4 regions of the Exiguobacterium sp. s130 genome follow, and region 3 is predicted to be linked to each of the others. Evidence: riboswitches for the same ligand, from Rfam matches in the RefSeq annotation. Region 3 holds a riboswitch; each other region holds the start of a gene.

Region 1 (7,310 bases), on a different contig from region 3:
TTAAAAGAAGCGGGGCACGACATTACTGTCATTGGTGCCAAAAAAGGTGCAGAGCTTGTTGGTAAACAGGAAGATGCAAAAGTAACCGTTGATCTCTCAATTGATGAGACATCGGCGGCAGACTATGATGCCCTTTTGATACCAGGTGGATTTTCACCAGATTTACTACGCGAAGATGATCGTTTCGTCTCATTCGTCGAAGAATTCGATATGTCAAAAAAACCGATCTTCTCGATCTGTCATGGACCTCAGTTGATGATTAACGCCAAAATCGTTAAAGGAAGAAAAATGACAGGTTATAAATCAATTCGCATCGACCTAGAAAATGCTGGAGTAGATTTCGCGGACGAAGAAGTCGTTGTTGATGATAATTTTATCTCAAGTCGACAACCGGATGACATTCCTGCATTCAATCGAGAAATCGTTGCAAAACTCGGCTAATCGTATAAAACAAAAATCAGCACTGCGTTGTCGCAGTGCTGATTTTTTTATGAGTTCTCTGGATAATCACAGAGTTCCGTGATAACCCCATGTGAATGACGAGGGTTCATATAAATCAGTCGTCGTCCAAACGGCGTCGTTCGATACGTATCTTCTAAAAATGTTAAGCCTTGTTGTTTTGCTTCGGCGATTGCTTGATCTAAATCATCAACACGGTAGGCAATGTGATGGACTCCTTTTCCACGTTGTTTTAAAAAACGAGCGATTGGACTATCCTGGCTAGTAGGTGTCAACAGCTCGATATGCGCATCATCGAACTCGATGACGGCGATGTTGGAAGCGACACCAGGTGCGGGGTTTGAGTACTCTTTTGTTAATTTTCCACCAAGTACTTTTGTATAAAATGAGATTGCTTCTTGCATATCGCGAACGGCGATGCCGGTATGATCTAGTTTCATCTGATGTTTCCCTCCATTCGCTTCAGTTTCCCAAAAATGAATCAAAGTTGCAATGGGAAGCTGTTTTCCATCATTTTCTATTACATAGAAGAAGAACGATTTATTTAAAATGAAATATCACTGAAATATTATGGAAGAGGAATGAATGCTATAATCAAAAACGTTCCTATAAATAAGAAAAACTATTATAGAATTTAATTTTAACGTAACTGTTATTCCATATAATGCATCGACATACTACTAGAGAAAAAGAGGGAATACTACATGAAAAAAACGTTCGCGTCGCTCATCGTTTCCGCACTAGTTCTTTCATCAGCACCTCATTTTGCAGCAGCTGACGATTTAAGTGAACAGAAAGCTAAAAACGAACAACAGCAACAAGACAATGCTAAAAAACAAAAAAACTTAGAGTCTTCCGTTAATCAGGAGGGTCAAAAAATTTCTAAGACGCAACAAGAAGTCAATCGATTAGACGAAGCCTTGAATGAAAAGATCTTTGCTGTCGAAACGAAAGATCGTCAAATTAAGGCGACGGAACGAGAAATCGTTCAACTTGGAAAAGAAATCGAAAAGTATAAAGCGAAATTAAAACGCCAAGAAAAACTACTTGGGGATCGTCTTCGTGTCATGCAAGAAAATGACGGGAACTCGATTAAATGGGAAGAAGTCATTTTTGGGGCAAAAAACGTCGGTGACCTCGTTAGCCGTGTCATGGCCGGAAAATCGATTTCAAAGCAAGATGATAAAATGATCACGGATTATCAAAATACGCAAAAGCAATTAGCGGATGCACAACAAGAAGTGAAAAACAAGAAAGCACAATTGGTTGTTGAAAAGCAAGAATTGAAACGCCAACAAGCAGAACTTGAATCGCAATTAAAAGAGCGAAACAAACGCTTAAAAGAATTACGTAAGAAAAAAGAGAAATTTGAAACACAATTGATGGATGCAAAAGAAGTCCAGCAAATTCTGATTGCTCAAGAAAAAGCGATTGCAGCTGAAAAGGCAGCACGTGAACGTGAAGCACGTATCGAAAAAGAGCGTCAAGCTCAAGCAGCACGTGAAGCAAAAGCGCGAGCAGAAGCTGAAGCAGCTCAAGCAGCGGCTCAAAAAGAAGCTGAGCAACAAGCAGCTAAAGAAGCAGCGGCTCAGCAGGCAGCACAAGAGAAAGCGTCGCAAGCCGCGAAACCTTCTGGTTCGACGAAACAATCGACTCCAAAAGCATCTACACCTGCGCCAGCACCAGCTGCGCCAACACCGTCAGCACCTGCGACACCTAAACCGTCACCATCATCCGGTGGTCTGTTCATCCATCCAACGGTTGGGGCTGTCACGCAAGGCTATGGCTCAGCAGGTGGAGAAAACGGTTATACGTTCCATAACGGGATCGACTTTGGTGGTCCGGTTGGAACTCCAATCGTTGCAGCTGCAACAGGAACAGTCATTACAGCATCAGGTGGTGGTCCTTACGGAAACCACATCATGATTGCTCACCAATTAAACGGTAAAACGTACACAACATTGTATGCTCATATGAGCGCACTCAATGCTCACGCAGGTCAACGCGTCAGTCAAGGTGAACAAATCGGTTTACGTGGAAGCACTGGGAATTCAACTGGTCCACACTTACACTTTGAAATCCACGTCGGTGGATACAGCTATAGTGCAACTGGTCCAGCCAGCTCAGTGAACCCAATGACGATGTTTTAAACAGTAAAGAATCGTTGCTTATGCAGCGGTTCTTTTTTTGCGATTTTCAAAAAATAAATGATTATATTACAAAAAATGTTTTCATTTGAAATGTAAATGAAATTTTTTTGAAACGATTAGGGTGCTATAATCTATTTCAGATATGAGAGAAACTTGAATACTATAATAAAATATGAAAAACATAAGTGAGGAAAACGATATATGCTAAAAAAACTAATTTCTACCATTGTTTTGGGAGCATTACTTATAACAGGAACACAACCAATTGCGGCAGCAACGATCAAAGAAAAAAAGGCTGAAAATGCCGCAGAACAACGTAAATTAGAAAAAGCAATTAAAAAACAAGAGTCGAAAATTTCGAAAGAACAACGTCAAATCAATCGAATCGATGCAGCGATCAACGAAAAGATTTTTCAGATTTCCGAAAAAAATAAACAAATCGAGAAATTGAATTTGCGAATCGATGAATTAAAAGCAGACATCGTTCGCTACGAAGAGATGTTGAAAAAACAAGAAGAACTACTCGGTGATCGTCTACGTGTCTTCCAAGAAAACGATGGAAACTCAATCAAATGGGAAGAAGTCATTTTTGGATCGAAGGATTTAGGTGATTTATTTAGTCGTGTCATGGCAGGGAAAAAAATCGCGGAGCAAGATGATAAAATGATTTCGGATTACATCGCAACCCAACAAAAGCTAGCGGAAGCAAAACAAGCGCTCGTTGAAAAAAAGGCGGAGCAGGTTGAAGAGAAGAAAACATTAATCGAACAAAAAAAAGCGTTGAAAGTTCAAATGAAAGAACGCAGTGCTACGCTTAAAAAATTAAGAAAAGGTAAGACGAAGTTTACGACAGAACTTCTAGACGCGAAAGAACTACAAGCGACACTTGAAGCTCAAGAACGTGCGATTGCGGCAGCGAAGGCAGCAGCTAAAGTGGCGGCTGAAAGAGCAGCAGCCGAGAAAGCAGCAGCTGAAAAAGCCGCTAAAGCGAATGCTCAAGCAGCAAAACAAGCAGGTAAGAGTTCAGAATCACCTACTTCAGTTGCTTCACCCGTTGTTTCGAGCGGTGGGAAATTCGTTCGTCCATCTTCTGGTGGCGTATCACAAGGGTTTGGACCAGCAAGCGGTGCGAACGGCTATACGTTCCATAATGGTGTCGATTTCAGTGGTTCGGTCGGCTCACCAATCGTCGCAGCAGCAGCTGGAACGGTCATTACAGCTTCAGGTGGTGGGCCTTATGGAAATCACGTCATGATTTCTCACTTCCTTGACGGGAAAGTCTATACGACAGTCTACGCTCATATGAGTTCGTTATCTGTTCATGCAGGACAAACAGTTTCTCAAGGTCAGCAAGTTGGAACACTTGGTAGTACTGGGAATTCAACAGGACCACACTTGCATTTCGAACTACATGTCGGAGGCTATCAGTACAGTGCCTCTTCTCCTCTGAATGCAGTTAATCCATTAGCATATCTATAATTCAAAACGAGCTTCGGCTCGTTTTTTTCTTGCCGCTATGCTACAGTTAAGGCGAAATGAATACTTGAGCAACTAGGGGAGCTGGAGGAATCCGGCTGAGAGGAAAACCAATCTGTTTTCGACCCTATTACCTGAACTGGATAATACCAGCGTAGGAAAGTTGAGCCGAACGGATACCGAAGTGGTTGGATAACGATTTCGTATAGCGTCGACTGCTTTTTTACAGCGGTCGACGCTTTTTTTGTCGGTAACAACTCCCTTACATTGCTCGATGGAAAGGTGAGAAAAATATGAAACATGTATTGACGATTGCGGGATCTGACTCCGGTGGTGGAGCTGGAATTCAGGCAGATTTAAAGACATTTTCGGCATTGGGCGTTTATGGGATGAGTGTTTTGACAGCGGTAACGGCTCAAAATACACTGGGCGTTCAAGCAGTAGAAGAGTTATCATCGGAAATCGTTGATGCCCAATTAGCTTCAATCTTTTCAGATATTCGTGTGGATGCTATCAAAATCGGTATGGTCTCGAATGCACAAACGATTCACGTCATTGCAACACATCTTCGCAAACAGACAGTTCCAATCATACTAGACCCTGTCATGGTCGCAAAAGGCGGGCATGCCCTATTGCGGACGGAGGCAGAGGAAGCACTAATCGCGGAGTTACTGCCACTTGCGACACTCGTCACACCAAATTTACCGGAAGCAGAGCGCTTAACAGGGCAATCAGTTACTAATCTAGAGGAGATGCGACTTGCGATGCATCAGTTGGCTATGGAGACTGGAGCTGTCTTGTTAAAAGGTGGACATCTACCGGGAGCTGCCACGGATTTATTATGGGACGGGCAAGAAGAATACCGTTTCACATCAGATCGGTTAGATAATCAACATACTCACGGAACAGGCTGTACCTTATCTGCAGCGATTGCGGCACGGATGGCACTTGGAGAAGCTTTACCGGACAGTGTACGTCAGGCCAAGAAGTATGTTACAGAGGCGATTCGTCATGGATTTGCTCTCGGACAAGGGATTGGACCGACACATCATTTTCATTCACTTTGGAGGGATTCACATGTTTACGACCATTCTTAAACACAAACCACTCATTCATCATTTGACGAACACAGTCACGATCAATGATTGCGCCAATGTCACACTTGCCGTTGGCGCATCTCCAGTCATGGCGGAGGATATTCGCGAAGTGGAAGAGATGGTTCGACGCGCGCAAGCTCTTGTCTTGAACATTGGAACAATTGATGCAGACATGCAAGCAACTCAACGACTCGCCGCAAGCGAAGCGAGACGCTTGAACGTTCCGATCATCCTTGATCCAGTTGGAGCGGGAGCCACATCATTGCGTACGTCCTTTTCAAAAGAATTGAGTAGACTCGGATGTACGGTCGTTAAAGGAAATGCTTCAGAAATCAAGACATTGCTTGGGGAGAATGGACGAACAAAAGGAGTCGATGCTGCTAGTGATGAGATCATGGATCGAGAAATCATTCGTGCATTCGCTCGTAAACAAAAGTCCGTCATTGTCGTCACAGGTCCAATCGACTACATCACGGATGGCATGCGCGAAGTGGAACTACAAGTAGGTACGCCGCGTCTCGGAGACGTCACAGGTACGGGGTGTATGACAGCTTCTTTGATTGCGAGTTTTCTTGGTGCAGGATATTCTGCATTTGAGGCAGCAGTCCACGGAACATTTATCATGGGAAAAGCAGGAGAACAGGCAGCATCAGAAAAAGGTCTAGGTAATTTCAAACGAGAGTTGTTCAATGCAATCAGTCTGATGACGGAGCAAGATTTGATGGAGGTGGTAGAACATGTCAATTGATTATTCCATTTATGCGGTGACAGATCGTCGATATCATCCGGGAGTTGCAATCGAAACGGTCGTTGAAGAAGCGATTTTAGGTGGTGCAACGATTATACAATTACGGGAAAAAACAGCGCAGGGAAAGGAATTCTTCGAACAGGCAGTCCGGTTAAAGAGACTGACGGATCGTCATGATGTTCCTTTGATTATCAATGACCGAATTGATATTGCGTTACTTGTCGGAGCTGGTTTGCATATCGGACAAGAAGATATTCCTCTAACCGCAGCGCGACGTCTCTTACCGAACACTGTGATCGGCGTATCGGTAGCAACCGTCGCGCAAGCGATTGAAGCAGAACGAGATGGAGCATCTTATTTAGGTGTAGGTTCTCTATTTGCGACGTCATCGAAAGCAGACGCCGACTCGATGTCACACACGATGCTTCAAGCGATTCGCGAAGCCGTGCGCTTACCTTTAATTGGCATTGGCGGAATTACGGCAACGAATGTCGCTTCTCTTCCTATCCCATTAGAAGGATATGCGGTCATCTCGGAAATTTTTGCTAAAGAAGATCGACGGCGTGCTGCACAACATATGACAGATGCTGTACGGGAATGGCATCAATCTCTTCAGAACAGGGTATAATCCGTTCAGAGGTGATTGTATTGAAATGGCAGACGATCCGTTTTCGGGGCTATTGGATCCGGTATCGATTGGAACCACAAATCATTCGCGTAGATAATCGGGGGATCTACCATTTGGGGAAAATTTTATTTCCGCGTCCTAATCGTGTATCTTATGAAATGGCTCTCTTGCTGAAGGAAAAGTATGAAAGACGCTACAAACGTCCGTTGTATATCAAGACAAGTTCGATCGCTACAGAAATTTGGGGACACACCCACTTAGACATCTATTATCGAATACTGCTTCGTCTCCCGATTCCTGCTCGATTACGTAAGCGTTATAGGAATCGATTGGAGAGTACGAAGATCATCGATATCGGTGTACGTGCGGTCGATCAAAATCGAATCGTTTGGGATATCGGTGATTACGTAGGGGGATGGGTTGTATTTTGGCTCATTCGTAGGCGGATGCGCTGAACTTGCAAATGTCCTGTTTCTCATGGTGCAATATAGAAATAGAAACGAGGTGACGGACATGGACATTCCCCGTTGTGAAACGATTGCTATTGATGAACAGCGTGCGTCTGAGATTGGACAAGTCGTTGATACGATTCCGACGCTTGAAATCGGAAAATTATTTAAGATCCTTTCAGATGCGACACGACTACGAATCGTTTATGCGTTGACGATCGAAGAGGAATTGTGCGTTTGTGATGTCTCTGCTTCTGTCGACTGCTCGATTGCGACAGCATCTCATCATCTTCGCTCCCTGTT
Region 2 (7,310 bases), 380 kb from region 3:
AATTTACCCGCCATCAATCCAATCCGTGCAGCCCCTGCTGTATGCGAGCTCGATGGACCAACCATGACTGGTCCGATGATGTCAAAGACGCTACGATATTTCATTTCTTTTCCCCTTTCTATGAAACAAACGAAATCCCACCTCTATTATCGCAGATGGTGGGATTCGTGAAAAGGCTAGTCGCCCTTTTTCAGTATGATGGTTTTATTCGACGCTTAAAATGTACGAATAAAGTGGTTGTTTGCCGTCGTGGACTTCCACTTCAGCATCCGGATTGACCGATTCGATGTACGCGACGAGTTCGTCGACCTCTTCCGAAGCCACGCCTTCACCGTAAAGAACCGTGACGATTTCGTCGTCCTCCGTGACGAGTGTATCGACCAGTTTCTTGACAGCACCAAGACTCGAAGTGTCCGTAGCAACGATTTGTTTTTCAGCAATCGCCATGTGATCGTCTTTCTTGATTTCAACACCATCAATATTCGTATCACGTACGGCATAAGTGACTTGACCCGACTTCACAGCTGCGATCGCATCCTCCATATGTGCTTCGTTCTCTTCAACAGTCGCTTCCGGATTATAGACGATCGTCGCCGCCAAACCTTGTGGAACTGTCTTTGATTTCACGACGGTTACGCCACAATTCGCAACAGATGCTGCTTGTTCAGCGGCCATGATGATGTTCGAGTTGTTCGGATAAACATAGACATGTTCAGCGTGTGCATCCTCGATCGCCTTGACGATGTCTTCCGTTGACGGGTTCATCGTTTGTCCGCCTTCGATGACGACACTGACACCGAGTGATTTAAAGAGTTCACTGATACCTTCACCCATTGCGACTGTGACAAGGGCCGCTTTTGCTTTTGCCTTCGGTGCAACGACTGGAGTGACTTGGTTCGCGCCCTCTTCTTCGAGGATCGTCGAGTGTTGTTGACGCATATTTTCAATCTTAACAGCAACGAGCTCACCGAAACGTTGTCCTTTTGTGATGACTTCTCCTGGCGTTTCGACGTGGACGTGAACTTTAAGGAGCTCTTCGTCCGCGACGACGAGCAACGAATCACCGAATTCCGATAATTCGTTCCGGAATGCTTCTTCACTGAACGGTGCATTTGCTAACTTGTCATCTTGGAAGCGAACCATGATTTCCGTACAGTAACCGTAATGGATCTCTTCTGTCGACATGAAGCTTTGAGCCGATTTATGATGCTCTGCTTCGACGAGTGCTTCCATGACTGGCGCATGTGGCTTATCAAGTTCTTTTCCTTCGAGTGTCGCGAGGAATCCTTCATAGATACAGACGAGACCTTGACCACCAGAGTCAACGACGCCGACTTCTTTTAATACAGGAAGAAGTTCTGGTGTACCGTCGAGCGATACTTTCGAAGCTTCGACGAGTTGACGCATCAACTCTAAGAAATCCGTCGTCGTCTCAGATTGTGCGATAGCAGCGACAGCTGTTTCACGGGCAACTGTCAAGATTGTCCCTTCGACCGGTTTCATGACTGCTTTGTATGCTGTATCGACACCTTTTTGTAATGCATCTGCGAATTCCTTCGTATCAATCGTTGTTTTGCCTTCGATTGATTTCGAGAATCCACGGAACAATTGACTTAAGATGACGCCAGAGTTTCCGCGCGCCCCCATTAATAATCCACGTGCGAAGACGTTCGCGACTTCCGATACAGAATCCGAAGTGGATTTACCTGCTTCTTTTGCTCCTGAAGTCATCGTCAAATTCATGTTCGTTCCCGTATCACCATCTGGCACAGGGAAGACGTTCAATGAATCGACGAAATCTGCGTTTTGATAAAGATTCGCCGCGCCATTTTGAATCATCTTGACTAACTGCGCTCCTGTTAAACGATCTACACTCACTAAAGTTTCCTCCTCTATTTCCGCCTTAGACATTCGTCAAGCGGACTCCTTGGACAAAGATGTTCACAGATGTCACGTCAAGACCTAGTGCCTGACTGAGCGTGTATTTCACGCGACTCTGTACGTTGTTCGCCACCTCTGAGATTTTCGTCCCATAACTTACGATAATATGCATATCGATATGAACTTGCTCTGAAGCCTGTCGAACGATGACACCGCGTGCAAAGTTCTCACGTTTTAAGAGTTCAGCAAGACCATCCTTGATTTGAGACTGGGATGCCATACCAACGACACCAAAACATTCCATTGCTGCGCCGCCCGCAAGTTGCGCGACGACATCATTATCTACATCAATCTTTCCATAGGTCGTTTTCATCTCGATCGCCACCTGAGTAGCCCCCTTTGAATATTGTATTCTTCTCATAATTCTACTATAAGGACCTACTATTGAAAAGTCGCCGTACTGACTATACAATGAATAAGTGAAAAATAGTAGCGGTCAAATGAACTTTTACCATCATCCTCATCCATTATTTTAAATTTCGAGGTTGTCTGTCAAGTTTTTTTCTTGTCAGCTACTTTTTTTATGTTGCAACCGCCCTGACACCATGCTAAGATAGCAAAGTGTCTATTAGGACGAACGCAAAACAACATAAAAGGAGGCGGAACGCATGGCACGTAAATGCTACGTTACTGGGAAATCGCCAAAGTCGGGTAACAACCGTTCACACGCATTGAACAAAACAAAACGTACTTGGGGAGTCAACGTACAAAAAGTACGTATCCTCGTCGACGGTAAGCCAAAAAAGGTTTGGGTTTCAGCTCGAGCTCTTAAATCAGGTAAAGTCGAACGCGTATAAGGCGCAACCACCGGATGGGAATCTTCCCTTCCGGTTTTTTTATGCCCTCATTTATTTTTCTCATAAACTAATTGTCGCTTTTATTGAAAACGCTTACAATAGGAACGTACTTTATTTTGTCAGAATTGGGGGAAGTCATCATGCAACTCAAACGAGAGATGACGAGTCGACACCTGTTCATGATTTCACTCGGTGGAATTATCGGAACAGGCTTATTTTTAGGGTCAGGATTAACGATTTCACAAGCAGGACCTCTCGGGGCGGTCCTCAGTTACATCGTGGGTGGGACCATCATGTATCTGACGATGTTATGTCTTGGAGAATTAGCGGTCTATCTGCCGGTCTCGGGGTCATTTCAGACCTATACGACCCGCTTTATCGGACCAGGGGTCGGCTTTGCCGTCGGTTGGATTTACTGGCTCGGCTGGGCTGTGACGGTCGCACTTGAAATCACAGCTGCAGGTAGTTTGATGGACCGTTGGTTTCCGAATGTGCCGGTCGTTGTCTGGTGTACCGTCTTTACGGTCTTGTTATTCGGTTTAAACGCCGTCTCCGCCAAAGCGTTCGGGGAAGCGGAATTCTGGTTCTCAAGTTTAAAGGTACTCGCCATTCTTTTCTTCATCATTCTTGGTGGCGCAGCTTGGTTTAGCTGGTTACCGATGGAAGCAGATCGTCCATCCTCATTGTTTGCAAACTTCACGGCAAGCGGTTGGTTTCCGAACGGAATTCTCGGTGTCTTGACGACGATGATTGCTGTCAACTTTGCTTTTCAGGGGACCGAATTGATCGGTGTCGCGGCTGGGGAGTCCGATAAGCCTGAAAAATCGATTCCAAAAGCTATCCGGAATACAGTTTGGCGCACGTTCATTTTCTTTGTCTTATCGATCACGATCGTCGGTGCATTGATTCCGTATGAGACGGCTGGCGGAGTCAGTAGTCCATTCATCATGGTCTTTGATGCGATCGGCATCCCGTATGCCGCTGACTTGATGAACATCGTCGTCTTGACAGCACTATTATCCGTCGGGAACTCGGGATTGTATGCCGCGACCCGAATGTTATGGGCAATGGCACAAGAAGGGATGATTTCAAAGAAATTATCTTATGTTAATGCCCGTGGTGTGCCGATGCGCGCTTTACTCTTTACGATGATGTTTGCGATGTTATCTCTTCTGACAGCTTTTTTCGCAGAGGATACCGTCTTTATCTGGCTCTTGTCTTTAGCTGGACTCGGTGCTCAAGTCGGTTGGATTTCAATTTCCGCTTCGCAACTTGCGTTCCGCCGTCAGTTCATCCGAAACGGACATGATCTATCCGAACTAAAGTTCAAGACGCCATTCTATCCAGCATTACCGTTGATATCGTTGACACTTAATGTCGTTGTCCTTTTCAGTCTTGCGTTTCAAGCGGATCAACGAATTGCTTTATACATCGGTGTTCCATTTTTCCTCGTCATGTGGGGAAGCTATCATCTGTTCATTAAAGGAAAACACCTATCGGCTCAAAGTGACATTCGAGTCGCCCCTTCCCAACTCGAAGAATAATGCCATATGAAAAGAGGCCGCGGTATCATCCACGGCCTTTTTTCATATGCTTGTTCTATTCCTTAAGTGTTCGCATCATCAATAGTTCTCCTTGATGGAGCTCTACTGTCGCTTCTGACGTACTCCATTCATTACTGACGGTCAAGGAACCTCCGACCGGAACAGGATGCATATCAAGTGGATATTTGACTCCAGCTAAACTCAAGATTGACGGCACAAGTGGAATGAAAGAAAGATAATGATAGCTTTCGGCTTCGACTGCATACGATCCTACTGCCAAATATCGCACCTCTTCCCGTTTCGTGACGAGTCGCGCTTCAGGGTATTGCTTCAATAAATACACATTTTGAACGGTCATGTCGAGTCGTCCACCTGTTGCTCCGACGATGATAGTATCATCAAACCGTTTCATCTCTGATACTGTACGAAGGGCGAGTTCGAGATCCGTCTCATCTTTCTCAGCCGGATGAACGATTGCTCCTTCAGGTACGTAACCAAGCGAATCAAAATCACCGATCGTCATGTCGCATGTCAGCCCAAACAATTCAATAGTCTGAACACCACCATCGACACCAATGATGAAATCACTAGACTGACAAAGCATCCGCAAATCAGGCACTTCTTCTTGAGGACCGGCGCACACGAGAATCGCCCGCATCTCAGACGCCTCGTGCTGAATAACGTAGTAAACGTGGCGCAGTTGTAAAGAGGAGACCCGCGACGACACCGCATAAAACATAAGATGGTACCATGTATGTCGCGTTATAAACTAATGAATATGGCACGACTGGACCTTCTGCATATTTCGCGAAGAACACGATTCCGCTGATGACATGACAGATATAACGGAGTCCTGCGCCTAATAGTGTTGCAAGGAGAACGAACGCCATCAAACGTTTCTTTTGTCCGTTACGTGCAGTTTGTCTAACCTGACGGGCGAACAGACCGCTCAGTCCGACGACACCGTATGCAATCGTGTAATCGAGTAATGGTTGGACGATCGTCAAGACTTGTGGGGCGAACATCAGTTGGATCGTACCAACAAGCGCTCCTGTGACGACACCTCCGATGACACCGTGGCGAAATGCCATGACAAAGATCGGTAACATCGCTAAGCTGATTGAACCGCCTTGTGGCATTTTAAATGGAATCAGTAAATCAAAGACGACCCCGAGACTTGCGAAGATGGCAATTTCCATCATCATTTGTAACCGTTTCATGCTATTTCCTCCTTCATTGTACGAGAGGACGCAAAAAGGCAATACGACGAACGCCGTACTGCCTGCGTGCGCCACATCCCTACGTCCGTTTGAACGGAACAGGTTCGAAGGGTTAAAGTCTAAAAGACTCCTCTCAGCCGCTTTTCAAGCGACACCCCTTGCGGTCATCATATTTCGTTTTCTCGTTCTTATTATACGGCAGCCCCTTGACGAATGCTAGTGATCGCTTCCGCATAATCTGGTGCATTGTAGATTGCTGATCCCGCGACAAGAACGTTCGCGCCGTTTTCGATGCAAAGTTTTGCTGTTTCCGGGTTGACGCCACCATCAATCTCGATTTCAAATGTCAGATCACGATCTGCTTTCATTTGTGCAAGTGATGCGAGTTTTGGCATGACATTCTCGATGAAGGCTTGTCCACCAAAGCCCGGATTGACCGTCATCAATAAGACCATATCGACATCCTCAAGGACGTGTTCAATCGTCGATAATGGCGTGTGAGGATTCAAGACGACCCCTGCTTTTGCACCGGATAGCTTGATTTGTTGTAAAACACGGTGGACGTGGTTCGTCGCTTCGACGTGGAACGTCACGATATCTGCCCCTGCCTTAACGAAATCTTCAACGAAACGTTCTGGCTGGTCAATCATTAAATGGACATCAAGGACCATATCCGTCTTTTGACGTAAACTGCTGAGCACAGGTAGTCCAAACGAGATATTCGGTACGAACTGACCATCCATGACATCGAAATGGATATAGTCCGCGCCTGCTGCCTCGACTGCTTTGACATCACGCTCAAGATTCGCAAAATCTGCTGATAAGATAGATGGTGCAATTTTAATCATCTTCAATACCTCCGGGCTCGATTCTTGATTTCGTCTATAAACATACCATAGTTCTCATAACGAGAGGACATGATTTCTTGTGCTTCGACGGCTTCCTTGACAGCACATCCGGGTTCATTCAAGTGCAAACATCCTCGATACTTACATTCGTCCTGTACAGCCACGAATTCAGGAAAACTCCACCGTACATCCTCGATTTCCATATCATACGGAAAATCAAGGTTCGAGAAACCTGGTGTATCAGCAATCAAGCCTTCGGCAAGTGGCATCAACGTGACGTGTCGTGTCGTATGCCGCCCACGTCCGAGTGATTTCGAAATCGCACTCGTCTCTAAGTCGAGTGTTGGTTCAAGTGCGTTCAAGAGCGAACTTTTCCCAACTCCAGATTGTCCGGCAAGAACACTCGTTTTCCCGGCCAGTAACGGACGGACTTGCTCAACACCCGACAACGTCTCACTGGATGTCTCGATGACCGTATATCCAATCTTCCGGTAAGCGGCAATTGCCTCTCTAACTGCAGGACCTTTGACATCATCAAGCAAGTCCATCTTCGTTAACAGGATGACGGGTTGGATTTCCTTCGCTTCGATCAAGACGAGGAAACGATCGAGCAAGTGCGCTGAAAAATCAGGTTCTGCAGCCGAGACGACAAGCAACGCTTGATCGATATTCGCGACAGGCGGGCGTACTAAAAAGTTGTCCCGCTCCTTCACTTCGAGAATATACCCGGTCTCACTTTCGATATGAAGAACGACTTCGTCTCCAACAACTGGACTGATGCCGCGTTTTCGGAAATTCCCTCTTGCCCGTGAACGGACCTCTCCTTCTGGTGTCATGACATCATAAAAGCCACCCTGCAGGCGTATGATCGTTCCTTCTCGATTCTCTTCGATGCGTTGTTCCGTCATCCTATGCACTCCTTTTTCATCACATTCACTGTGCGTCTTTTGCTTGATTGTA
Region 3 (7,310 bases):
TCTCCTTCAATCTGTCTTGCTAGAGTGTACCCGTATACGGGTGGCGGTAATCATAGCCAAAAGACAAGACTAATGAATAGGAGGATGACCACGAGATAAATAATATCCTGACGCTGAACGACCGGTACCTCGTAATACGTTCGCTCTGCTGAAAAGTGACGGGCTTCGAGAGCAATCGCCATCCGTTCTGCCCGCTGGATCGACCGTGAGAAGAGCGGTAAGCCAATTGAAAGAAATCCATCACCAGGAAAGCGACTGTGCACATTGCGAATCATCCGGACTTGCCGCAAAACGCGGACTTCTTCGACCAGTTGCGGCAGAAAGCGAATCCCGGCAAGGAATCCGTAAGCAAAGCGGGGCGATAACTTCGCCTGATGGATCAAGCTCATTACGAAACGGGTCGCATCGGTCGTCGTGACGAAAGCGAGGCTCAAGCAGACGAACGTGGCCATCCGCAAGGCAAGTAACCAGCCGTGCGTGACGCTTTCCGACGTGACATGAAACCAACCGAACGACCAAAGAGTATTCGTTCCTTTGCCGAAAGCCGCCATCATCCAGAACGTCAATAAGAATAATAGACTATACGGCGCAAGTCGCTTCAAGAAATCAAAAGGACCCCATCCGGAGAGGAGTAGCAGTGCGATAGCAAAACTCAGGAATACTAACGTTTTGACCCAGTCATTCGTTGCAATCAAGGCAAACATGATCAAAAACAATCCGCTTCCCTTAATGACGGGATTGAGTTCAGCGAACGGGGACACGTTCGTTTGCATCACGTTTCACCTCCTGGAATTGGTACGAAAGTGGACGTTGTAGCTGACAGCGCTCGAGTAATGGAACGTCAGCGAATAACTCGCTTGGGCGACCGTCAAAAGCAATCCGTCCTTGCTCCATGACGAGGACACGATCCGCATACCGGGCGACGAGCTCCATATCATGCGTCGCCATGACGAGTGTCGTACCGTTCTGTTGTTCCATCTGTAACTGTTCCATTAAGCGTCGTGTCGTCAATCCATCTTGTCCGAAGGTCGGTTCATCGAGCAACAACAAGTCTTTCGTTTGTCCGAGCATCGTTGCGACGCTGAGCCGTCGTTGTTGCCCCGTACTAAGAGCAAGTGGTGACTGCTGTTTGACAGATGTCAGTTCCAGCCGTTCAAGCAACGCCGCGCGCTTAACATTCGTCGCTGCCCGGTGACTCCAGTCGATTTCCGCTTCGACCGTCAGCTTAAGAAACTGCAGATCCGGTTGTTGAAAGACATAGCCGACGTGCTCATAAAAGCGACGCCGGGAGTAACGATGAACCGGACGCCCCTGGAGCTGATACGTTCCACGATTGGGAAGCAACCGCCCGAGTGTCGCAAGCAATGTACTTTTCCCGGATCCATTTGCCCCGAGCAGCATCACCCATTCTCCTGTCTGCATGGAAAATGTCGCATCGGTCAATGGATATGGTGCTTTCGTCGATAATGCAGCGACGTGTAACAAAGAGCTCCCAGCTGTAGCGACAGCGGAAGGCACCTGAAGTCGCGCCGCTTGCGGTCCATCTATGGGTAACGTCTCTAAGGTATACGGATACAAAGAGGGAACGGCAATACCTTTCGTTTGAAGCTCTTTGTAATCCTGCGGGAACAGATCCCGTGGATCCGCCGTCGCAGTAATCGATCCGTCCTCAAGTAAGACGACTTGGTCGACGTACGGCAAACAGACATCAAGTTGGTGTTCGATCAAGACGATCGTTAAATCGTGTTCTTTTTGAATCCGAAAAATCAACGCCATCAGCTCATGTTGTCCGATTGGATCAATCTGAGCCGTTGGTTCATCGAGTAATAAGATCGTCGGCTCAAGTGCTAGGACCGCTGCGAGCGCGAGACGCTGTTTCATTCCTCCGGATAGACTCGCGATTGGTGTCGAGAAGGGGAGAGGGAGACCGACGAGTGCGAGTAAGCGTTCAATTCGTTCATCCATCTCCACGCGTGGAATCGAGCGATTTTCTAAACTAAAAGCGATTTCCCGTCCGATCGTCTCCATACAAAACTGTTCTTCTGGATTTTGGAACAGCACTCCGACCGAACCAGAGCGGGTAACAGTTCCAGTCTGTTCGACTTCAATCGTTTCCGGTGTCAGTCCGGCAAGGGCATGAAGTAATGTCGTCTTGCCACTCCCACTGCGACCAAGCAAAAGGGTCGTCCCGTACTCGATCGTCAGCGATACATGATCGAGCACCGATTTTATCTGACCCGGATAGCGGATGCTGAGGTCGTCGACAGTAATCATGCGACGTTCCGTTTCGCTCGTCCTGCCGCAAACCCGTTCAAGACACCGGTCGCAACAAGGCGACGGACGAGAATCGCTGCAAGCAAGCCACCGAGTAATGCGCCGCTGATCAATTGTAAGCCAGTTGTCGCAAGCAACGTCGTCGTTGTGTAGTAACCGAATCCGTTCGCGATTAGACTATAGACGATGCTACCAATCGCGGCTCCGACACCCGATAACATCAAGGTCCATGTGTCATAACGACGGTAACGCGTCATTGCGAAGACGAGTTCCGCACCAAGTCCTTGGCAGACTCCGATCAGAAGAGCGGATAAACCAAAATGACTTCCCGTGAACAGTTCGACGGCTGCCGCGACGACTTCCGCAATTAAAGCGGCACCTGGCTTTTGAATGATTGCTGCGACGAGCGGACTCGCAATGATCCAGATACCAAACATCCAGTTGGCACCGACAGGTCCGAAGATCGCTGAGATCGGTAACCAGAGTGTTGACCAACCGAGATAGATGACGCCGCAAGCGACGGCTAGCATCATCATGACCATGATTTCTTTCATTTTCCAGTGTTGCATCAGATACGTCCTCCTTTGAATGGGGGAGACGCCAAAAAAGACCGCCCTCCGTAAAAAAGAGAGCGGTCCTCAGAAAAACTGCGCGCAGCAGGAGTCATTGGATGTGATCGCTCCACTTTCCTACGCTAGTATGAACTAGATCAGGTTCGAAGGGTCCGAAGTGAATCGTCTCAGCCAATTGGGCTCCCCTAGTGGATATGGTAATAGGTGATACGCTGTTCACTTTAGGCAATCTAGCGCCTGTTGTCAAGACACAAAAAAACGATACGCAACAAAGGGCGTATCGTTAAACGACTTATTTGTTGTCTTCGTTTTCTTCAGCTGTTTCTTCTGAAGACGCTTCTGTTGCTTCCGCTTCGTTGTCTTCGCCAGCTTCTGCTTGTGCCTCTGCTTCCTCGATTTCTTCAAGATCCTGCTCGAGTGTCGATTCGACGACAGCTGCGACTTGAATGTCGCCTTCTGTAACGATGCGGAAATCTTTTTGTTCTGGAAGATCGGCTACAGAAATCGAATCGCCGATTTCGAGGTTCGTGACGTCGACTTCGACGTTCTCTGGTAATTTATCTGGCGTTGCAGCGACTGTTACTTTAAAGAGTGTTTGTGATAGGAAACCGCCAACTTTTGCACCGGCTGCTTCCCCAACGAGTACAACGTCTGCTTCGACTTCTGTTTCTTCATCCATTTTAACGGCGATGAATTCAACGTGATCGACAGTTGGTGTGAAGACATCCATATCACGGCGATTGATCAAGACGTTAATATTTTTACCGTCGAGTTTGAGTGAAATCAAGACGTTCTCACCGTTTTCTCGGACGATTTTAAGCAATTCTTTTTCTTCAAATGCGATTGGTGTACTTTCCACTTTGTAACCATACACGACGCCAAGAGCTTTTCCTTCATGACGCAATTGTTTACGGAGTGAGCGTGGACGTACCTCGCGTTTTTCGGCTGTTAAATTAACTGACATGTTCATTTCCCCCTTGAATTTGGTATAGCCCTCAAAAGGTAATGAATGTAGGAGCAGGACGAATCCTGAACAATATGAATCATGCTAAGACAATCGGTTTCAGACTCTCATGAGTCTGACGCTTTCGTGACTTTGCATTTCTCTCCCAGGTCATTACGCTGATATTGAGAAACATGTGTGAATAAGTCACCGGTTTGATGCGGTGCTAATGAGTTTATACCCCTATGTTTTAAATCCATAAACCTCTTTTTTATCTTTTTGAAGTCGAAAGACCTCCAAACCGCTTGAAATCAAGGGTTGAGAGGTCTTTCGTTTTTTTCATTCTTTATGATGATTCGTTGATTTTCACGAACTAAAACACGAACGAGACGTTCAATTTGCCGCATCGTCGTCTGTCCCATCGTCGAAATTTGAAGCCACTGATTGTAAACGAGATAGTCGCTTTCGTACTGGACGTGATACCCCTGAATGCGCAGAGCGTCGCCTAAATCAGTTGCGAACGGATGAACGATCGTCAGTATTCCCGGCGCTTGTGCTTCCTGTTGTGCGAGCAGTTGGAATCCAGTTGCGCGGACGGCTTGTTCGAGATAGGTCATCTTGATTGCTGCTTGATTAAGATCGAGGGCATCAAGCGCTGCCTGACAGGCAAGCAACAGGTTCGACGAGCCGGAAAAGGCAACCCCTTCCGCATAGAGTCCTAAATCCAGATAACGGGGAATACAGAGAGAAGGTAGGACGCGATCTGCGTGACCAATGAACGCAAGACCCGGTAAACCACCAATCGCTTTCCCGGAAACAGTCGTGACGAAAGTGCAGCCATCGTATGAGAAATGTCCGGTTCCAACAGCGCTGATCGCATCGACGACGAGTGCGGTTCGTTGATCTAACAGCACTTTTACTGCATCAAGATCATAGAGAACACCCGTTGACGTCTCACAATGCGTCAACCAAATCCAGTTGTATGCCGTTTGCCTCAATTGATGAGCGAGTTGCTCCAAATCGATCGGGTGACCGGAGGGAAGCGTATGGATATCAAAAGACTTGCCGGCACGTACCGCATGGTCAATCAAGCGTTGACCGAACTCGCCACCGTTCAGGATCAATCCATGTCCAGTGAGTTGTTGCGCGACAATATCATTGGCGAGCGTACCGCTGCCGACGGCCATCGAGACATGTGGCAAATCCAGCAACTGACACATTCGGCCACGTAAATCTTGATCGAGCTGACGCATCGAGGCCGTCCGGTGTGGACGCGGTGCTTGTTGCGCCGCTTGACGGACCGTCGGCGCAACCTCGACCGGACCGGCTAGAAAATGCAGGGGACGTAAGACATCCGCGATGACGGATCGTTCGTATGTTGCGCGCGACAACAACATCGGTACAAACTGGGCGTCACCACTACCAAGCGTCGCTGCAATCGGTGTGAAGCCGAACCGCGCGTATAGTTTTGCTTCTCGCGTCGTACCACTGATATAGACATGATCAATCGTCTCCCGCTCGAGGTAGACCATTAGAAAGCGCATCAATTGCATGAACGTACGACTATTGCGGTATTCGGGACGAACGCTAAGTAAGCGGATTTCTGCTGGATCCGTCAGTGTCTCGTCTAGCGTCACGCCCTTTTCCTCAAGCGAAAAGGGACGATGCTTTCGAATGGCGATCATCGCGACGAGTCGATCGTCTTCCTTACCGATCAAGTAAGTGTTCTGATCATGGAATCGATCAATTCGTTTCCGTTCGATGTTCGGTTGATGTTGTGGAATCTCTTCTGTGAATGTGAGGTAGTTCAATTCATGGATTGCTTCCGCGTCGTCCGCAGTTGCAATGGAAAAGTCGATCATGGAGACGTCCTCCTTATGTAATGGCTGGCTTGTGGAGTGCATCATGAGCCCACAGGACAAGTAGACTTACGGCAACGGTACACAAGATATTGACTGACCCTGCGTCTAAGAAGACGGGTAGTAACGGAAGTAAAACGACCGGAATAAGCCCCGCTTTGACACTATCTTTCGTTACGAGATAAGACAAACCGAGTATGCCTAATCCGGCAAGATATGCCCACGGCGTGATAGAGAAGACGATTCCGGAAAATACAGCGTACCCTTTACCGCCGCGTCGTGGGTGAAACAACGGAAACAAGTGACCGATGAGCACGGTGAGGGCGACCGGATAAAACATGTCTGTGATCTGTAGTGCAAGGACCGTCTTCGCGGCATCAAACAGATAAACGAATACAAAAGCCGGAAGCCCACCGGCACGATGGGCATTGCGGGCACCGATGTTTCCGGAACCAACCTGAGCCAAATCGGTACGACTGACGTACTTCCAGAGCGTACCACCTAAAATACTACCGATGAGATAACCAAGCAGGAGATCAAGGATCACCGTTGTTCCTCCTTTGTTTCTACGAGATGTACGAGTTCTTTGACGGTCAAGGCGTCACTGTCTGGAGCTGTCAGGACGGCATCGACCATTTTGGCTTTTCGATCTTGTAATTCGGTCATCTTCTCTTCGATCGTTCCGCGTGTCAGCAATTTAATGACGGTCACGTCGGATTGTTGTCCAAGGCGATGGGCGCGATCGGCTGCCTGTTGTTCAACAGCCGGATTCCACCAGCTGTCAAACAGGATGACGGTATCAGCAGTTGCGAGATTCAGTCCCGTTCCGCCGGCTTTAAGCGAAATCAAGAAGAGATCGACTTCACCGTCATTGAACCGGTCGCATAACGCGACCCGCTCTTCGAGCGGTGTCTCACCCGTCAATAGGAAATGGGGGAGGTGACGTTGCGCGAGATCTGAGCGAATGCGCTCGAGCATTTGCGTATACTGCGAGAAGATCAAGATCCGTTTTCCGGCTGCCCGTTTTTCTGCAATCAGTGAGAGCAGACGCGTTCGTTTCGTTGCTTCCCCTGTGTACCCTTCGACGAATAATCCCGGATCGTTGCAAATTTGCCGCAACCGCGTTAAGCCCGCCAGTAACTTCAAACGATCTTCACGTTTCGTTTCGTCTAAATGTTGCAACGTCTCGAGTTGCAATTTGGCGAGATACGACGCATATAACCGTTTTTGATTCGGTCCAAGCTCGACATAATGATGCTCGATCTGCTTCTTTGGTAAGTCCTGTAAGACATCTTTTTTCTCACGCCGTAATAAAAATGGTTGAATGAATTGTTGCATGTCATCAAACGACCATTTCTCAAACGTCGCTAAATCCGGCAGTAATTCCGGAAACAAGACATGGAAAATCGACCAGATGTCGCGCGGTCGATTCTCAAGTGGAGTTCCCGTCAAGGCGAACCGGCGTTTTGCTTGCAGATGTCGTAGTTGACTGACCGTTTGTGACTGCGGATTCTTCAAGTGCTGTGCTTCATCAAAGAAGACGACGTCATATACGGGGTGGCGACGGACGTCGGTCCGAAGCGTCGTGTAGGAGACGATCGTCACTGTGTTTTCAGCCAAGTACTTCAGTTCGGAAAGTCGGCTAGTTTGAGATCCCGTCAC
Region 4 (7,310 bases), on a different contig from region 3:
CTCAACCACTTCAACGCTTCCGTCACTTGTAGAGAGGCGACCATCTGAACAGCTGGACCGATGATTCCCGCCGTATCACACGTCTCCTGATCACGTGGTAATTGATCGAGCAGACAATGCAGACATGGCGTCTCTCCCGGGCGAACAGTGAAAGTAATCCCGTAACTGCCGATGCAGCCACCGTAAATCCACGGAATCGAGCGCAACAATGCCATATCGTTCATCAGTAAACGAATATCGAAATGATCCGTCGCATCGATGATGAGATCAATATCATCGAGAAGCCACGTCAGCGCTGCCCGGTCGACATCTAATACATGTGCTTCGATCATCACCTTCGAATTAATCGCTTCAAGTCGCGCTTTTGCAGCAATCGCCTTCGGTATGCTGTGCCGTGCATCATCCTCCGTATAGAGTTGTTGCCGTTGTAGATTACTCCACTCGACATAATCACGGTCGACGATTCGGACGACGCCGACACCAGCGCGAACGAGTTGTTCTGCCGATGCTGTTCCGAGTGCCCCCATCCCGATGATCAGTACCTTTGCTGTTGCGAAGCGTGCTTGTCCTGCTTCTCCAATCGGTCGAAATCGAGTTTGACGTGAATAACGTGTCATCGAATCAATCCACTCGTTGGACTACTCGCGACTGCATACTGTTTCTTCTCGATTCTTCCCGCTTCGTAGCCGAAGCGCCCTGCTTCGACAGCTAGTCGCATCGCGTGCGCCATCTTGACCGGATCTTGGGCATGGGCGACAGCGGAGTTCAATAAGACACCATCCGCTCCCAGTTCCATTGCATAGGCGACGTCAGTTGGAGAACCGATGCCAGCGTCGACGATGACAGGCACCGACGTCTGCTCGATGATGAACTTTAGGTGGAGCGGATTGAGGATGCCTTGCCCGGAACCGATCGGTGACGCAGCCGGCATGATGGCATGACAGCCGAGTTCCTCGAGTCGTCGTGCAAGGACGACGTCGTCCGATGTATACGGTAAGACGATGAACCCATCTTTGAGTAACTCTTCAGAAGCCCGTAACGTCTCGATTGGGTCAGGTAGTAATGTCTTATCGCACCCAATCACTTCAACCTTGACCATGTCACACATACCGGATGCCCGCGCAAGCTTTGCTAGCCGGACCGCTTCTTCCGCTGTCTTCGCACCAGCCGTGTTCGGTAGTAAATCGTACTTCGTTAAATCAAGCGACTCCAAGAAATTCGATTGTTGTTTGTCGAAGAGATCGAGCCGCCGGACAGCGAACGTCAAGATTTGTGAAGCGGACGCATCGATGGCCTCCTGCTGTACCGTAGCATCCGTATATTTCCCCGTTCCAAGTAATAACCGTGATTCGAATGTCTTTTCTCCAATTTTCAACATCTTTATCCTCCTCCTACGAAATGAACGATTTCGAATGTGTCATTGTTCCGAACGACCGTTTGATCGTAAGCTCCGCGGTCGATGATCTGTCGGTTCTGTTCGACGATGACGAGTTTTTCCCCTAAGCCAAGTTGCGTGAGCATATCCTCAATCGTTTCAATCTGTTCAATGGTGTGGTCGTTGCCGTTAATCGTAATGTTCATCGGACTTCCTCCTTTAGAGTCAACTGTAATGTGTTTGCCAAGACTTCCGTTGTCGCCGGTGCGAGTAATATGCCATGCCGATGATGCCCCGTCGCTATAAAGATCCGCCGGGATGAATCAGCGACTCCGATATATGGCAAGCCGGACTCTGTTTGTGGTCGTACGCCTGACCAGACTTCTTCGATGACAGCATCACGGATCGATGGATAGAGACGCTCTGCTGCTTGAAGCAGTGACGTGACTCCTGCGACACTAACACCGATCGTCTCGTCGTGCGGTAGTTCGGTCGCACCGATCAATATCCGTCCGTCCGCTTTCGGTACGAGGTAGACGGCGTCATCAAACAGGATCGAGCGTAATGGCTGACCTGCGAGACGGACCGCCAGACACTCCCCTTTGACCCCATATGTCGCAATCGAAATGCCAGCTGTATCGAGCAAGGCTTGGGACCCGCGTCCGGCAGCAACCGTCACCGTTCGTCCCGTCCACGTTCCCATGTTCGACTCAACCCTAATGAAATCATTACTCTCCTCGATTCGCGTGACGTCCACCTGTTCTTCGATTGGTACCCCACGATTTCGTAAGGCATGCATCAATGCAGTCGTCAGTCGTCGCGGATCGATTTGACCGACCGATGGAAATAAGTATTCTTGTCCATTTCGTTTCAATAAAAATGGTTGTTTCCGGTAGCCACAATCGATCCCGGTCTCGTTCTCAAGGCGACGTGCGAGCAACGGATACAGACGGCGACTTCGAGCGGCAAGCGTATGCAATTCTTCTCTCAGCTCGATGTCCGTCGCAAGCATCCCGGCAGCCGCCCGACTCGTCCCTTGTCCGCATGTTCCGCGATCAAGGACAAGAACGGATTCGTTCTGACAAGCGAGACTGTAAGCAAGCGTCAAACCGATGACTCCACCGCCGATGATGATGTGATCTGTCATACCCGTACCCCCTGATAACGCTGAATGGCAGCATGCGGGTCCGCTTGACCGAGAATACCGGATAAGACGGCGATTCCGCTTGCACCGGTCGCTGCGATTTCAGGAATGCGATCAGGAGTGATCCCGCCGATTGCGATGACTGGTTTCGTCGTGAAGGTGACAACTTGCTTCAAGGCGTCGATCCCTCGCGGTGGCACGTTTGGTTTCGACGCTGTCGGATAAATATGACCGTACAGCAGTCGGTCGGCTCCTTCCGCTTCTGCTGCAAGTGCTTCTGCCAGAGAGTGGACGGATTTCCCGATGATGAGATCCGGAAAGTGTCGCCGAACATCGCGGACACATAAGGATCGTCGCGTCAACTGCACACCGATACCAGCGACATGGGCGACGTCGACCCGGTCATGAACGGTTAATTGATTAGGCGAATACCCTTTCGCAAGGAGCGCGTCAATCAGTTCTAGCAATTCTGCTGCCGACAAATTCGGTTCTCGAAGATGAAGCTGATCCGTATATGGTTGAAGCGATTGAAAGGTTTCCACTCCATCGCGTGGATTGATGGATCCCGTCGAAATCAGATGTAAACGCATCATGTTCTTCCTTTCCATACGAAAAAGGACCACTCCCGACGTTGAAGGGAGTGGTCCGAAAATGCGCTAAAGCGCTAAGGATATCTAAGGTTTCGAGCCACTTCCCTCCGCTAGTACGAACTAGATCAGGTTCAAAGGGTCCGGATACTTCCGTCTCAGTCTGCTGGGAGACTCCCCTAGTGTCTTTTCGTGTTTAATTGGCTTGCCCCATTAGTCTAGCATGAGTTGCTTTACTTCGCTAGTCCTAGTTGAGCGCTTCCACTTGCTGAATAAGCTCCGATTTCGTCGGTCGCTGTTGCTTCTGGCTGTCGGCATAGGTCTGCTTCAGCTTTAAGATCCGCATCACTTTAGCATCGAGCATCGCAGGCGTCAGCGTTTTGTCTTTAACGGCTTGCATCACTTCGGTGTGGACCTTCGGATAGGCACCTGCTTCCGAAAACATCGCCATATCAGCTCCATTGACAAGTGCCTGGCGTGCCGCTTCCGCGAGACCATATCGTTTCGTGATCGCCCCCATGACAAGGTCATCCGTGATGATGACACCCTTGAATCCGAGTTGTTGACGCAAGAGGTCAGTCAAGATCGGCTTCGAGAGCGAAGATGGATTTTGGTCGTCATACGCGGGATAGAGAATATGGGCGACCATCACCATCTCGGCGCCCTCTTGAATCGCTTCTTGGAACGGTAACAGTTCCGTTCGCTTCAGTTCTTCCTTTGATGCTGTCACTTTCGGCAAACCGACATGGGAATCGACACTCGTATTGCCGTGACCGGGAAAATGTTTGACGACCGGAATCGTTCCCGTCTCTTGCATCCCGTGCATCAGGGCCGTACCGAGAGTCGCAACGGTCTTCGGATCAGCACTTAACGCACGGTCGCCGATGATTGGATTGTTCGGATTGCTATTGACGTCAAGGACCGGTGCGAAGTCCATGTTGAACCCATAAAATCGTGACAGGTGACCGAGCGTACGTCCGACATCTTCCATTTTTGCAGCATCTGCACCTTGCGCCATCCGTTGACTCGTCGGGAGACGTAATCGTTGATCCGGTACCCGGCTGACCCGTCCGCCCTCTTCATCAACCCCGACGAAAACATACGGTTTTTGGTTCGTTTCTTGAATGGCACGCGTGAACGTCAAGAGTTGATCTTCTGACGTAATATTCCCACCAAGCAGTAAGACCCCACCGATCGCATGCGTCTGCAACAATTTCCGGTCAGCTGCTGAAAGTTCCGTTCCGGCAACTCCGATATAGAGCAATTGATCGATCTTTTCTGACGTCGACATCGCTTCAAGTTGCTGCTTTAATCGTGCTTGTTGTTGTTCTTCCTTTGTCGGCTCAGGCTTTGATTTCTTCGCCTCCGTCGGTTGCTTCGTTGCTGGTTGTGATGGTTTCGTTGGTTCCGTCGTCTCCTGCGCACACCCTGCAAGCAACAGGCAACCGATCAGTGCTACTTTCTTCACAAAGGATCCTCGCTCCGGACACCATTGATGGAATAATAGACGGAAATCTCAGCGTTCAAGGATTGCGAAACCGAACAATATTTATCTTTTGATAACGAGATGGCGCGACGGACCTTATCTTCCGGGAGATCACCTTCAAGCCGGTAATGAATCGAGATCGACGTAAAACGCCGCGGATGATCCTCTGCCCGTTCCCCTTCGATATCCATTTCGAAATGAGTGATCGTCAAGCGCATCTTCTCTAAAATCGAGACGATGTCGATTCCAGTACAGCCGGCAACGGCATGTAGCAGCAGTTCAGTCGGTCGTGGTGCTTGATTTTCGCCACCGTTCTCCGGTGCTGCATCCATCGCAAGATGATGCCCTGATTCCGTCTGTCCACTAAACCCCATCTGTTTGTTCCATGTCACTGTCGCTTGCATCGTTTCCACTCCTTTGTCAGTAGTCTTCTTCTGTAGTATACGCAAAAAACAGCAAGCCTGGAAATTCACACGCTATTTCGAATAATGGTTCTTTTCCCGAATTCTCGCTTTGCGATACCCGACGAAATCGTTTCATGCTATCCTGTTACTCATAGTTTCGCGCGCAAGCGCCAGAATTGAGGAATCATCCATGTCACCTACTACTCGTTTAAGTCGACGCGATTGGCTGTTGATCGCCACGTTGTCGCTCCTGACGTTCGTTCTCGGAACAAGCGAATTCGTCATCGTCGGGATCCTCGCTGAAATCTCCTCAGCTCTTAATATCACGATCGCAACAGCCGGTACGCTCGTCTCGGCCTTTGCCATCTCCTTTGCGATTGGTACACCGATTGTCATGTCGCTGATCGGTCACTTGGAACGGCGTCGCCTGATTCTACGTCTGTTACTCGTTTGGGTCTTACTGAACCTTGCCAGTAGTTTTGCTCCAAGTTACGAAGTATTGCTCGCCACCCGCATCCTGACAGCCATCCTGACCGGTGTCTTGATCTCGCTCGCAATGGTCGTCGCAAGCGATGGCGTACCTGTCGCGAAGCGCGGTGTCGCCGTTTCGTTCATTTTCGGTGGTTTTACACTCGCGAACGTCCTTGGTGTTCCGATCGGTACGTTCATCGGTCAACACGCTGGCTTCGCAGCCACGTTTTGGCTGACGACAGTCATGGGAATGATTGCGTTCCTCGCTGTGTGGAAGATCGTTCCCGTCCAGCAATCGACGGGCTCCGGTTCAATCAAGGAGCAGCTTGGATTGCTCGCTAATCCACGGATCCTGATCGCCTTCTTCATTCCGTCGTTCGGCTTCGGAGCAACTTACGTCGTCTACACGTACCTCGTGCCGATCCTGCAAACGGAACTCGGCATCGCGAAGACATGGATTAGTCCGATCCTGCTCGCTTACGGTGTCGTCTCGATCTTCAGTAACATCCTTGCCGGCAAGATTGCAAGTAAAAATCCGATGGGTCGCTTACGGTTCGTCTTCGTCGTACAAGCAATCGTCCTTGCTGCATTATACTTCACGACAGTATCCCTTCCGCTTGGTCTGTTCAACATCGCCTTGATGTCGTTGATGTCGATTCTACTAACGACTTCGACACAGATCTACTTGATCGACCTTGCTGAAAAGTTCAATCCGGAAGCAAAAGGACTCGCCGCTTCCTTGATGCCGGTTGCGAGTAACGTCGGGATTGCTTTTGGTTCGGCACTCGGTGGCATCGTCTATGCGAACGGTCCGATGATGAACACGGCACTCGTCGGTGGACTGGTTGCGCTCGTTGCTGCTTTATTAACTGCAATCAGTCATCGCCTCGATCAACGGTCATGAAACCGTTACCTTATCCTTTTTTGTAACAGGTCGATGACGGTTCGATGACGTTATGATGATAGTCCCTATCTTACTGATGATTTTTCAGTATGATGGGGACTATGTTGTAGTAGAGGAGTGTCTGAAAGTGAAAGCATTACACATCATCGGTCTTGGTCTATTGACGATCATCCGACTTTGGCTCGGAATTCAGTGGTTCATCGCCGGGATCGGTAAGTACATTAATGGCTTTGATGCACGGTCGTTTCTTGAAGGAGCACTCGCGAAGTCAACTGGCGAAGACGCACTCGTCAGTTCGTGGTACGCGACGTGGATCGAGCAACTTGCCTTACCAAACGTCGGGCTGATCAACGTCTTGATTCCGTTCGCGGAACTCATTGTCGGGATCTTGTTGATTCTCAGTCTGTTGACGGTTCCTGCACTGGTCGTCGGAAGCATCATGAATCTCAATTACTTACTTGCTGGAACGATTGCGTTAAACCCGTTGTTCTTAGCAACCTCAATCGTCTTACTTGCTGCAGGACGCTACGCGTATCAAATCGGTATTGATCACTGGATCATGCGCTGGTATCGTTCGTCGCAACAACCACATCCCCTCGACCGGATTCCGGTCTAACGAAAAAACTCTCCCAAACGCGGGAGAGTTATTTTTTTTGTTGCTCGAGAATCGTCTGCTGTGTCGGAATCCCGCCGACTGGGACTGTCCGCTCGAGGAACAGATAAGGTTTGCCATCGACTTCAAAGCGACGGTCACCGAGATAACGCGCTGAACGTCCATCCGTTGCAAGCTTTTGTTCGATGGCTGCGACATGTTCGTCGAGTGAATAAAACCGATCGTCAAACGTCAGCGTGATGTTTTTCTTACGGTACCCCAGTAAGAAGCTGTAGTAGAACCAATACAGAGCACCTGCGAAGATGACAAAAATCAAGAATTGCATG

Evidence for each region. Region 3 has a riboswitch for thiamine pyrophosphate ahead of HZS85_RS04825 (ECF transporter S component). Riboswitches for the same ligand answer to the same signal wherever they lie in the genome.
Region 1: it holds a riboswitch for thiamine pyrophosphate, as region 3 does, so the genes downstream of both, thiD (bifunctional hydroxymethylpyrimidine kinase/phosphomethylpyrimidine kinase) here and HZS85_RS04825 (ECF transporter S component) in region 3, are expected to answer to the same signal.
Region 2: it holds a riboswitch for thiamine pyrophosphate, as region 3 does, so the genes downstream of both, thiT (energy-coupled thiamine transporter ThiT) here and HZS85_RS04825 (ECF transporter S component) in region 3, are expected to answer to the same signal.
Region 4: it holds a riboswitch for thiamine pyrophosphate, as region 3 does, so the genes downstream of both, HZS85_RS09995 (thiamine phosphate synthase) here and HZS85_RS04825 (ECF transporter S component) in region 3, are expected to answer to the same signal.

What each region holds. Positions count from the first base shown of each region.
Region 1 covers NZ_JACSNI010000005.1:98,249-105,558, forward strand. The annotation lists gene HZS85_RS13025 (type 1 glutamine amidotransferase domain-containing protein) at 1-441, shown strand, start outside; gene mce (methylmalonyl-CoA epimerase) at 489-899, opposite strand; gene HZS85_RS13035 (murein hydrolase activator EnvC family protein) at 1,164-2,609, shown strand; gene HZS85_RS13040 (murein hydrolase activator EnvC family protein) at 2,811-4,088, shown strand; TPP riboswitch at 4,153-4,263, shown strand; gene thiD (bifunctional hydroxymethylpyrimidine kinase/phosphomethylpyrimidine kinase) at 4,379-5,182, shown strand; gene thiM (hydroxyethylthiazole kinase) at 5,163-5,930, shown strand; gene thiE (thiamine phosphate synthase) at 5,920-6,558, shown strand; gene HZS85_RS13060 (hypothetical protein) at 6,672-7,013, shown strand; gene HZS85_RS13065 (ArsR/SmtB family transcription factor) at 7,072-7,310, shown strand, end outside.
Region 2 covers NZ_JACSNI010000002.1:569,520-576,829, forward strand. The annotation lists gene sdaAB (L-serine ammonia-lyase, iron-sulfur-dependent subunit beta) at 1-104, opposite strand, end outside; gene HZS85_RS06890 (DAK2 domain-containing protein) at 205-1,878, opposite strand; gene HZS85_RS06895 (Asp23/Gls24 family envelope stress response protein) at 1,904-2,266, opposite strand; gene rpmB (50S ribosomal protein L28) at 2,550-2,738, shown strand; gene HZS85_RS06905 (amino acid permease) at 2,879-4,282, shown strand; gene HZS85_RS06910 (thiamine diphosphokinase) at 4,338-4,940, opposite strand; gene thiT (energy-coupled thiamine transporter ThiT) at 4,942-5,502, opposite strand; TPP riboswitch at 5,562-5,671, opposite strand; gene rpe (ribulose-phosphate 3-epimerase) at 5,694-6,350, opposite strand; gene rsgA (ribosome small subunit-dependent GTPase A) at 6,353-7,258, opposite strand; gene pknB (Stk1 family PASTA domain-containing Ser/Thr kinase) at 7,284-7,310, opposite strand, start outside.
Region 3 covers NZ_JACSNI010000002.1:190,743-198,052, reverse strand. The annotation lists gene HZS85_RS04835 (energy-coupling factor transporter transmembrane component T family protein) at 51-773, opposite strand; gene HZS85_RS04830 (ABC transporter ATP-binding protein) at 745-2,274, opposite strand; gene HZS85_RS04825 (ECF transporter S component) at 2,271-2,843, opposite strand; TPP riboswitch at 2,944-3,043, opposite strand; gene HZS85_RS04820 (50S ribosomal protein L25/general stress protein Ctc) at 3,139-3,810, opposite strand; gene HZS85_RS04815 (GNAT family N-acetyltransferase) at 4,101-5,651, opposite strand; gene HZS85_RS04810 (glycerol-3-phosphate acyltransferase) at 5,665-6,195, opposite strand; gene HZS85_RS04805 (DEAD/DEAH box helicase) at 6,192-7,310, opposite strand, start outside.
Region 4 covers NZ_JACSNI010000003.1:456,637-463,946, reverse strand. The annotation lists gene HZS85_RS10015 (ThiF family adenylyltransferase) at 1-617, opposite strand, end outside; gene HZS85_RS10010 (thiazole synthase) at 614-1,378, opposite strand; gene thiS (sulfur carrier protein ThiS) at 1,381-1,581, opposite strand; gene HZS85_RS10000 (FAD-dependent oxidoreductase) at 1,578-2,522, opposite strand; gene HZS85_RS09995 (thiamine phosphate synthase) at 2,519-3,112, opposite strand; TPP riboswitch at 3,195-3,297, opposite strand; gene nagZ (beta-N-acetylhexosaminidase) at 3,354-4,574, opposite strand; gene HZS85_RS09985 (OsmC family protein) at 4,571-4,996, opposite strand; gene HZS85_RS09980 (MFS transporter) at 5,187-6,371, shown strand; gene HZS85_RS09975 (DoxX family protein) at 6,499-6,987, shown strand; gene HZS85_RS09970 (hypothetical protein) at 7,016-7,309, opposite strand.